Regions from separate parts of the Shewanella sp. AC34-MNA-CIBAN-0136 genome, predicted to be linked through region 2. Evidence: predicted binding sites of a transcription regulator. Region 2 holds the regulator's gene; each other region holds the start of a gene.
What was found. The regulator sigma-54, encoded in region 2, starts transcription at its own class of promoters, with help from an activator protein. The targets are predictions, from matches to a motif close to GTTGGCACGNNNNTNGNNT.
Positions count from the first base shown of each region.

Region 1: the regulator sigma-54 is predicted to act here: its motif matches at 1,550-1,568, upstream of AAEY94_RS07505 (BON domain-containing protein).
Region 3: the regulator sigma-54 is predicted to act here: its motif matches at 2,084-2,102, upstream of AAEY94_RS01010 (flagellar hook-length control protein FliK).

Region 1 is NZ_JBEOPJ010000006.1:28,994-32,167, forward strand. It holds gene AAEY94_RS07495 (sigma-54 interaction domain-containing protein) at 1-513, opposite strand, end outside; gene AAEY94_RS07500 (glutamyl-tRNA reductase) at 784-1,260, shown strand; gene AAEY94_RS07505 (BON domain-containing protein) at 1,604-2,155, shown strand; gene AAEY94_RS07510 (hypothetical protein) at 2,513-2,776, shown strand; gene AAEY94_RS07515 (TetR/AcrR family transcriptional regulator) at 3,164-3,174, shown strand, end outside.
Region 2 is NZ_JBEOPJ010000023.1:4,025-7,198, reverse strand. It holds gene lptB (LPS export ABC transporter ATP-binding protein) at 1-560, shown strand, start outside; gene AAEY94_RS18385 (RNA polymerase factor sigma-54) at 703-2,187, shown strand; gene hpf (ribosome hibernation promoting factor) at 2,213-2,500, shown strand; gene ptsN (PTS IIA-like nitrogen regulatory protein PtsN) at 2,503-2,946, shown strand; gene rapZ (RNase adapter RapZ) at 2,943-3,174, shown strand, end outside.
Region 3 is NZ_JBEOPJ010000001.1:237,447-240,620, forward strand. It holds gene fliL (flagellar basal body-associated protein FliL) at 1-315, opposite strand, end outside; gene AAEY94_RS01010 (flagellar hook-length control protein FliK) at 409-1,902, opposite strand; gene fliJ (flagellar export protein FliJ) at 2,210-2,656, opposite strand; gene fliI (flagellar protein export ATPase FliI) at 2,662-3,174, opposite strand, start outside.

The DNA.
Region 1 (3,174 bases), on a different contig from region 2:
ACCGACAATAAGTACGTTGCTTTCGGTTACGGCAACTTTACGAATAGTACGATACAACTTGTGCATTGCCCGCGATGAACCAACCAACAAACCGTATTGGTCTAGTTCACTAGAAAATGGCTGTTGTTGTTTTGTCGATTGTGACTGCAAGTCTTGGGCAAAGTCTTCTAAGGTGTCGTTGATTGCGTCGGCATCGTAAGGCTGACGAAAATGATAACCAGCGCTTTTTGACATTAAGTAATCTAAGTTAGGATTCGGTTTACCTTCGCTTAAGAAGATGAACTCAATATCAGACATTAACGCACTGTCAGTTAACTCTGCGTATTCTAGTTGGCTTAATTGCGATAATTCAATGATCGCAACATCTATCGAGTTACTGTGCAGTTGGTCTAACCAGGGCTGGTCAACTGAACTAGCAATCTTATTAAAGTGTTGGCAACTCGGTAAGGCAAGGAGTCGTGCTTCACCTTCTTGACGACGGTGTAGATGATAAAAAAGTGTTGGACGTGGCATACCGATTCACTCCCTGTGGTGTTAAGTCTAATGTTTACCAGTGATGTCGTGTTGACAATCACCAGTGATCATTCCGTGTAATTAGGTAATTAACTCAGACCCGGACAAATTATAATAACTTTAACTATTAGAAGGTTAATTAATTTTTGCCCATGTACATGGGGTGTTCATGGTTTAGTTTTTGCTTAATAAGGTGTGCTGTACCCGTATATGTTACACAACCCATCCAACAAAGTGCCAGTAAAATTATCGAATGCAGGAGGATTTACATTGAAATCATTTACTCGAGACGAACAGGCTGAGTCCGATGTATGGCTATTGCATGAGGCTATTGATTTATGCCAGGAAGGACAACAATTTTATGTCCAAGCCACATTGGGGACCGACGATTACAACATCAAACGAATTTTTATCCACATGGCCGACATTCGAAAATGCATGCTGGATCGTTTAACACCATTGTTTAGCGTGGTGCGTTCAAGCCAAGCAAGGCCAATAGACAGTCAAACTTACCATCAACAATCCTCACATCGACACTATGCTAAGGCTGAGCAGGTTATACAGCATAAGCCGTTACCCCAAGCGATAGCGGTATTGGTTGAAACCGAACAACAGGTCTTGGCTCATTTAAAGCAAACGGCTAGAAAAACTAAAAACCAGCGTGTTGCTAGCCAACTTGCCGAAGGTATTGCTTGGCTGCAAATGAGCTGTGACACCATGAAAAACCTCTCTTTTGCTCATACTTAGCCATCGGCGACACAGAAAGCGTGTTTTAATGGATGTTAATTTGTGGCTAGCGTGTGTTTACCTGACTGACAGCATAATAGTACGGCATTAGTCATCTGTTCATTCTCTGGAGGGGTCATTTAATGCTAGAGCAGGCTATTCCGCGAATGCAATTGAGAGTCATTAATTCTCATCGCAACGATGAAAAATTTACCTAGCGTCGGTAAAAAAGTCCGATATTGTCATCTATCAGTAAGATGAAAATAACCATGAATACTTGTTAATTCATTATTAACAGATACTTATAACAATTGGCATGGTTCACGCATTGTATTCCTTGAGATTAACAACGGAGGAAAACTTTATGAACAAGACCACATTATCTGTAGTAATGAGCATTATGTTAGGTTCAATGGCATTCGGTGCAAATGCAGCACAAGATTGGCAAGATGATGCAAAAGATGCGTGGATCGATGGTAAAGCTGAAACCACACTTTTGTTAAATGCAAATCTGAACTCATTTGATATTAATACCGACGTGCATGATGGCAACGTGACCCTAACAGGTAAAGTTAACAGCAGTGTTGATAAGTCACTTGCTGGAGAGTTAATTAGAAGCTTAGATGGCGTGAAAGACGTTAACAATGAGCTTTCGGTGATGAAGCAGTACAGTGATGAAGACAGCAAGGATTTAAGTGACTCACTCACAGATTCGAAAGTTGCTACTGTAGTGAAAACCCGATTATTATTCTCTGCTGACGTGTCAGGTTCCGATATTAACGTCGATGTCGCTAATGGCGTAGTGACATTAAAAGGCACAGTGTCGAGTGATGCAGAACGTGATTTAGCCTTAGCCATCGCTAGAAACACCGATGACGTAAAAGATGTAGTCGATGAGTTACGTGTAACAGGATAATCTATTCGGTTATACTCAAACCAGCCTTTGGGCTGGTTTTTTTATGCCTAAAAAGCATGTGTAGCACTTAATACCAATCTCATTAAATATCTGATCAGTTCAGAGTCTCTCAGGTTTTTTAATTCAAGGCGCATTGATGTAGAAATGGCTGTTCCCTTTTAAATCGATGCAACACAGAAGTGGAATACCTGAGAGACTCCATTCTGGCGGGTTTCAAAGTACTTTATGCTGCGTTAGATGTTTTCAAAATAGAATCACTATTCGCTTCAATCATCTGCCTTTCCTACAGTACTTTGAACTCCCGCTGAAAGATCACATATTTAATAGGATTGGTATAACTTATGGATGCATTTTTCTGTGACAAACCATGTGATAAAACCGCTGTTAAATGTCATGCCGTGGTTGGCTTTGGCTAGTGTTGTGTTACTGCTATCCGGCTGTGGTAATGTGTTGTGCCAAGCGCAAACCGATAAAGAAGTGGATCCCCTCAAGCAATATGAAGCCCAAAAGCGTTGTGAACAGTTGGTAGATAAGCATATGGACAATAGCTATCGTGATGGACGTGATGACAATATGCCGTTATTACAAGAGTCGATAGCCAATAATACCTATAGTGATTAATGCTGTTTCATTCAGAATGGTTCAAGCAATTTCTTACCTATCTATTGACGGTCTTATTCGTTCTACTTTGCGTAGGCTTTTTTCTTATCAGAAACCTGACTGATGTTAATTACCTTTATGTTGAACACCTCTGTAGAGAAAGCTGGGTTTAACGCAGTCGTATTAATAGATAATTGTTTGTTTCAAGGCCCGCTTACTGAGCTTAAGTCTTGTCGTAAACATGTTTAGGTTGTGTATATAGATGATGGGTTGATACGGAAATTGATCATTAAATAATTAATTTAGTAGAACAATTTATAGGTAAAAGCACATGTTTTTGTTTGTTCGCAACTAAAGTTAGCCGACTGGTCTATTCTTAGTTATCCTATCACTAAAAAGGGAGGCTAAATGAATAAAAG
Region 2 (3,174 bases):
ATAAAGGCCGAATATTGATTGACGATGACGACCTTACTGCCGATCCTATGCATTTGCGCGCCCGCAAAGGTATAGGTTACTTACCACAAGAAGCCAGTATTTTCCGCAAGCTCACCGTTTACGACAACATAATGGCCGTACTGCAAACTCGCAAAGAGCTCAGCACAGACCAACGTATTGAACAGCTTGAGCACCTACTCGAAGAGTTCCACATTACTCACATACGCGACAGCCAAGGCATGTCGTTATCGGGTGGTGAACGTCGTCGTGTTGAAATTGCGCGCGCTTTAGCTGCTAATCCAAAATTTATTTTGCTTGATGAGCCCTTTGCTGGTGTTGATCCTATTTCGGTCATCGACATTAAAAAAATCATCCAACAACTTAAAAACCGCGGTTTAGGGGTATTAATTACCGACCATAACGTACGTGAAACGCTAGACGTTTGTGAGCGAGCCTATATCGTTAGCCAGGGTAATTTAATTGCCGAAGGCACACCAGATGAGATATTAAGTAATCAACAAGTTCGAGCTGTGTACTTAGGTGAACAATTCAAGCTATAGTTACTTTACTGGCCTTTTAGTCTAGCTAACTCATTTCATTGAACGATACCTAAACAACGTTAAATGTCATTGATGTTTATGGCAATCTATTACAGTTCGAGATTGTCATTTTTATGGAAAATCATCTAGGGATAAGCGGTAAATGAAAGCGTCACTCCAACTTAAAATGGGTCAACACTTAACCATGACCCCACAATTGCAGCAAGCCATTCGCTTACTGCAATTATCGTCATTGGAGCTACAGCAGGAAATCCAACAAGCATTAGATTCAAATCCATTGCTTGAAATAGAAGATGAGTTTTCTGAAGCAAAAGACTCCTTAAAAGAAAACCGCGACCAAGCGGATACAGACTTTAGTGACAACAGTATTGTTAATGTCGAAAAAGACACTTCCACCGTCGACATAGCAGAATCCATGACCAAAGAAACCATGGATGATTTAGCCATGGATACCACATGGGATGAAGTATACACAGCCTCACCTATGTCAGGTTCAGGCAGTGCAAGCATGCGCGATGACGACATGCCCTTTCAAGGTGAAACTACTGAAGGTTTGTACGAACACTTAGAATGGCAAAAAAATCTCACTCCATTTTCAGACACAGATCTCGCCATTGCCACCGCCATTATTGATGCCATTGATGAACGCGGTTATCTAACCCAAAGTACCGAAGATATTCTCGAAGCCATGGGTGATGAAAATGTGGAACTCGATGAGGTTGAAGCGGTATTAAAACGCGTTCAACACTTTGACCCTGTGGGTGTTGCTGCACGTGATTTAAGTGAATGCCTATTTATTCAATTAGCGCAATACTCTAACGACACACCCCATATCGATAATGCCCGTTTGTTAATTAAAGGCTATTTAGAGTTAATTGCTGGCCGTGATTTCAGATTATTGATGCGAAAAACAAAACTAAAAGAAAATGAGTTACGTGACGCAATCACTCTAATCCAGACACTCAATCCTCGTCCGGGCTTATTAATTACCCCCATGGATGATGAATACGTGATTCCCGATGTCACAGTATTAAAGAAAAATGGCCGTTGGGTAGTAGAGTTAAACCCAGACAACATGCCTAAAATTGGTGTTAATCAGCAATATGCAGCCATGGCTAGAGGCAGTAAAAACCCGTCGGATAGTCAATTTATTCGAGGCCATCTGCAAGAGGCTAAATGGTTTATTAAAAGTATTGAAAGCCGTAATGATACTTTACTTAAAGTGGCAAATTGCATTGTGCAATTTCAGCAAGGCTTTTTTGAATATGGCGAAGAAGCCATGAAGCCTATGGTGCTCAATGATATCGCTGAAGCTGTAGAAATGCATGAATCGACCATTTCACGAGTCACCACACAAAAATATATGCACACCCCTCGAGGTTTATTTGAACTAAAATACTTCTTCTCTAGCCATGTCAGTACTGACGATGGCGGGGAATGCTCATCAACGGCCATTCGTGCTTTTATCAAAAAGCTGGTTGCCGCAGAAAACCAGAAAAAACCACTGAGTGACAGTAAAATGGCTCAGCTTCTGGCAGAACAGGGCATAAACGTTGCTCGTCGTACGATAGCAAAATACCGTGAAGCAATGATGATCCCGCCCTCAAACCAACGTAAGAGTTTATAACCTACTAGGCAATGGAGGATTTTTTATGCAAATAAGTCTGACTGGACGTCATGTCGAAATAACAGAATCTTTACGTGAATACATCCACAGTAAATTTTCAAAGCTTGAACGACACTTCGATCAGATCCATAATGTACACGTTGTGCTCAATGTAGAAAAATTACAACAAAAAGCAGAAGCCAAAATCAACATTAATGGCGCAGAAATTTTTGCAATGTCAGAAAGTACTGATATGTATGCTGCAATAGACGCCCTGATCGATAAACTCGACCGTCAGGTAATTAAACACAAAGAGAAGAATACAAAACACTAACGATGGAACTTTGTACCATTCTGCAGCCGGAATGCACTACCTGTGCCACACCGGGCAGTAAGAAAAAAGTACTGGAACTCATCAGCAATTTAGTCGCTGCCCAGTACCCAACCCTGTCTTCGCAAGAGGTTTTTGAAAGCCTGTTAGCGAGAGAGAAAATGGGTAGCACAGGTATAGGAAATGGCATTGCGATACCTCATGGTAGATTAACGACCATCGATCACCCTATCGCGATATTTATTAAATGTGAAGAAGCCATTGCCTTTGATGCAATCGATAAGCAACCCGTGGATCTTTTATTTGCTTTGTTAGTACCTGCAGACCAGTGCCAACAACATTTAGGCACGTTATCGAGCATGGCCCAAAAGTTAAGCGATAAGCAAATATTGAAACAGCTTCGTAAAACTCACGACGCAACAGAACTTTATCAGGTTATTACTGCATGAAACTAGTTATAGTATCGGGACGTTCAGGCTCAGGGAAATCCGTTGCCCTGAGAGTATTAGAAGACCTAGGATATTATTGTGTTGATAATTTGCCTTTACCACTCATTGGCACATTATTAGCCCAGCTTAAAGGCAGTAATGATTTGGTTGCGATTAGCGTTGATGTTCGTAACATTGCAGAACAAGGTAAAGTGCTTCAAGACCAATTGGCACTACTTGAGAATGACA
Region 3 (3,174 bases), on a different contig from region 2:
ATCATCACCACGCACCATTAATTGAACTTTAATTTCAACCAGTCTAGCTCGATCGACACCCGGCAAATTAAATAGGAAAGGTCTCGGCATACCGACATAATTAGCTTCTTCCATCGACATAGGTTTGGCATCTGTAGATGTCTCTGTTTCTGTCTGAGAGTCAGTATTTTCAGGTTCATCAGAGCCCATAAAAAACCACACGCCGCCCCCAATAAGCAAAGCCAACACTAAACCAATGCCACCAAAGATGACTAATTTTTTGCTTTTTTTTCCGCCTTCAGCGGCTTCATTCAATTCTAATTCTTGTTCAGGCATTCTGGTTCCTAATCAACATTGTGATTAATATTGAAACTTAGCTAAGTAGTCAGCTTTTATTGAAAAGTCATATTATTGCTATAGGTTACCTGCTTAAGCATAATAATCTATAGCTGAATGTAAACTCCTTGATGGATTTGTCATCAAGCTGACCTCTTGTGCTGAAATTTCATCCAACTGACTGTCTCCCCCACCTTGATTAGATGATTGTTCATGCGGTTGTTCACTACCACCATCACCTTGGGACACTTGGCTGTCTGTCAGTTGCAATCCTTCTTGAGCCAGCATATCGCGTAATCGAGGCATAGCTTGTTCAACTATATCGCGGGTTTGCGACTGCGCTACATGAAACTGTACTTGAGTTTGATCGCCCTGGATTTGAATTTTAACCGTTAAATGTCCAAGTTCTGGTGGATCAAGACGAATTTCAGCTTGTTGAATACCATTACTGACCATGGTTATTAACTGCTGTTTCATTACAGGAGAAAAACGCTGGATCATCTCTTGCATCTGAGCACCAGGCTCTCCCTGTGGTCTTAACGATAGCTGAAATTGTGGAACATCACTTTTATGGACCGAGGTAAAACTACTCTGATTTTGTAACGCCTTACTGTCAGTGTCACCAATGTCAGCCAGAGTATCGAATCCAAAACTAGTTTGATTTACAGCGGTTGAAGGATCACCGGAGGCGCGTTTTGCCGCTAAGGAATCTAGGACCACCGAAAAATCAGCTTTTGCTAGTACTTTGGCATTATCAGTGTCTAATTGGATGTTGCCATCAATACGAGTTTTGTCACCTAAAATGGTCTCAGGGTCAATTGTCATCGCTGATGTAGCTGCAGTTAACGCTGCAGAACTGCTAACGCCAGAAGCAACAGTTTTATCGACTTTAGCGGTTGCTAAACTCTGGTTTGTCGCACTAACTTGGCCTTGAACAGCTACACTTGTGGCAACTGATTTATCAATTTGGCTCTGTTCTTCACTATTAAGCACACTATCAGGCGATTCATCACTGCTAGTCATAACCTGTGCTTGTAAATTGAAGTCACTAAGTAATTTGCTTAAATCTTGATTATCTAGAGCTTGTAAATCTTGTGCTGATAAATCAGCAAATGCCATTAAGTTGTCGAGTTCTTCTGGGCTAAGCTGAGAAAGAACATCTTTAATAGAAGAAACATCAGCTTCAAGCTCAAGAAGATCTACATCTACGGTATTGCTTTTAGGTTCTGTGGAAACTGCTGCGTCAAAATAAACGTCGGATTTATCGACATGCGGCAATTCATTTCCGCCAGAGGAATGACGTTTATTAAATGAATCTGCCATATTAAGTTGAGCAAAAATCAATTCCGCATCAGCATTTTCTTCGGTAGACAACTCGTTTGCTAAGGCAACACTGGTTTTGTCTACTTCAGCATCCATTGACACCTGCGCTGTATTACCACTGCGCCGTATAACAAGATCGGATTCACTCGCCTGATTGAAAGCAGATAAGAATGATGTATTTTCAACATCTTGTACATTCCCCTTCTTACTCACATCGGCAGATTTACTGCTACTGCCAAGTAAGATATTGCTCATCTGCTGCATAATCTACTCCACTCAATCAAACAAGGTTAAGTTATTTGTCATCTAAAAAATTGCTCAGTATTCAAACCTTATGCGTCATATAACGGTTTATTTCGCTATATCAATAAGGTCATCATGAAAACCTTATAAATAGGAATTCACTGTCGCTTCGCTGACGATTTTCATTTCAATTATTGATATTAAGCAATTTAAATGCCAATACTCATTAACTGGTTAATTTTTCGGTGGATTAAATAAACAAAAAGAGTAATGAAAAAAGTTAACCGTAAAACGATATTAGGACTAGAGAGTCATTTGGCAGGTAGTGTTATTTAAGATTTCGGCGAAAATATTGCTGCATAGCAAATTCATCCGACATTTTTTGTTCGCGCTTAGCTTCTATCACCATCGCTTTAGTTGCTTTTTGGCTTAATAGCATCTCTACCGCTTTGCGTTTTTGTTGTTTTTCTTGCCAATGAATTTGACGATAACCGACTTGTTTTTCAGCATCTTTAACCGCGGCAACTTGCTGGGTAATCGCGCTATCGACTTGGCGAATAAATTGATGAAATTGATGGTATTGGTTAGCACGTAATGTAGTCCCTGTGTGCCCTTCCATCTGCTTCATATAATCTAAACGATAGTTGTTTAGCGCGTCCAACTGCCCCTGGCGTTTTTGTTTTTCAAATTGCGCAGACTTAAGCTGTAATGCCGCTTGGTCTTCTGCTGCGGTAGCTAACTTCAATACCGTCAGTAGTGGGTCAGTTCGAGTCATTGATATTATCCCTGACACTGTGCGGCAATTTGAGTCAACATGACTCGGCTTTCTTCAAACGTCACCGGGTCTTTAAACCCCTGCCGCAAAAAGGCATTCATTGCAGGTTGTAAGCGTATGGCATTATCAATCCTAGGATCGCTGCCTTGTGAGTACGCCCCAATTGAAATCAGATCGCGATTTTGCTGATACAGCGAATACATCTGTTTAACTTTACGCATCGCTTCTAAATGTTCTTCACTTATCACCATTGGCGCGACACGGCTAATCGATGCTTCTACATCAATAGCGGGATAATGGCCCGAATCAGCAAGCTGACGAGATAATACAATATGGCCATCTAAAATTGCTCGAGAAGCATCGGCAATAGGATCTTGTTGGTCGTCACCTTCGGTTAATACCGTATAAAAAGCGGTAATTGAACCTTGTCCGGCACCGCCATTACCCGCTCGCTCGACCAGACGCGGTAACTTAGCGAATACTGAAGGTGGATAGCCTTTGGTGGCAGGTGGCTCGCC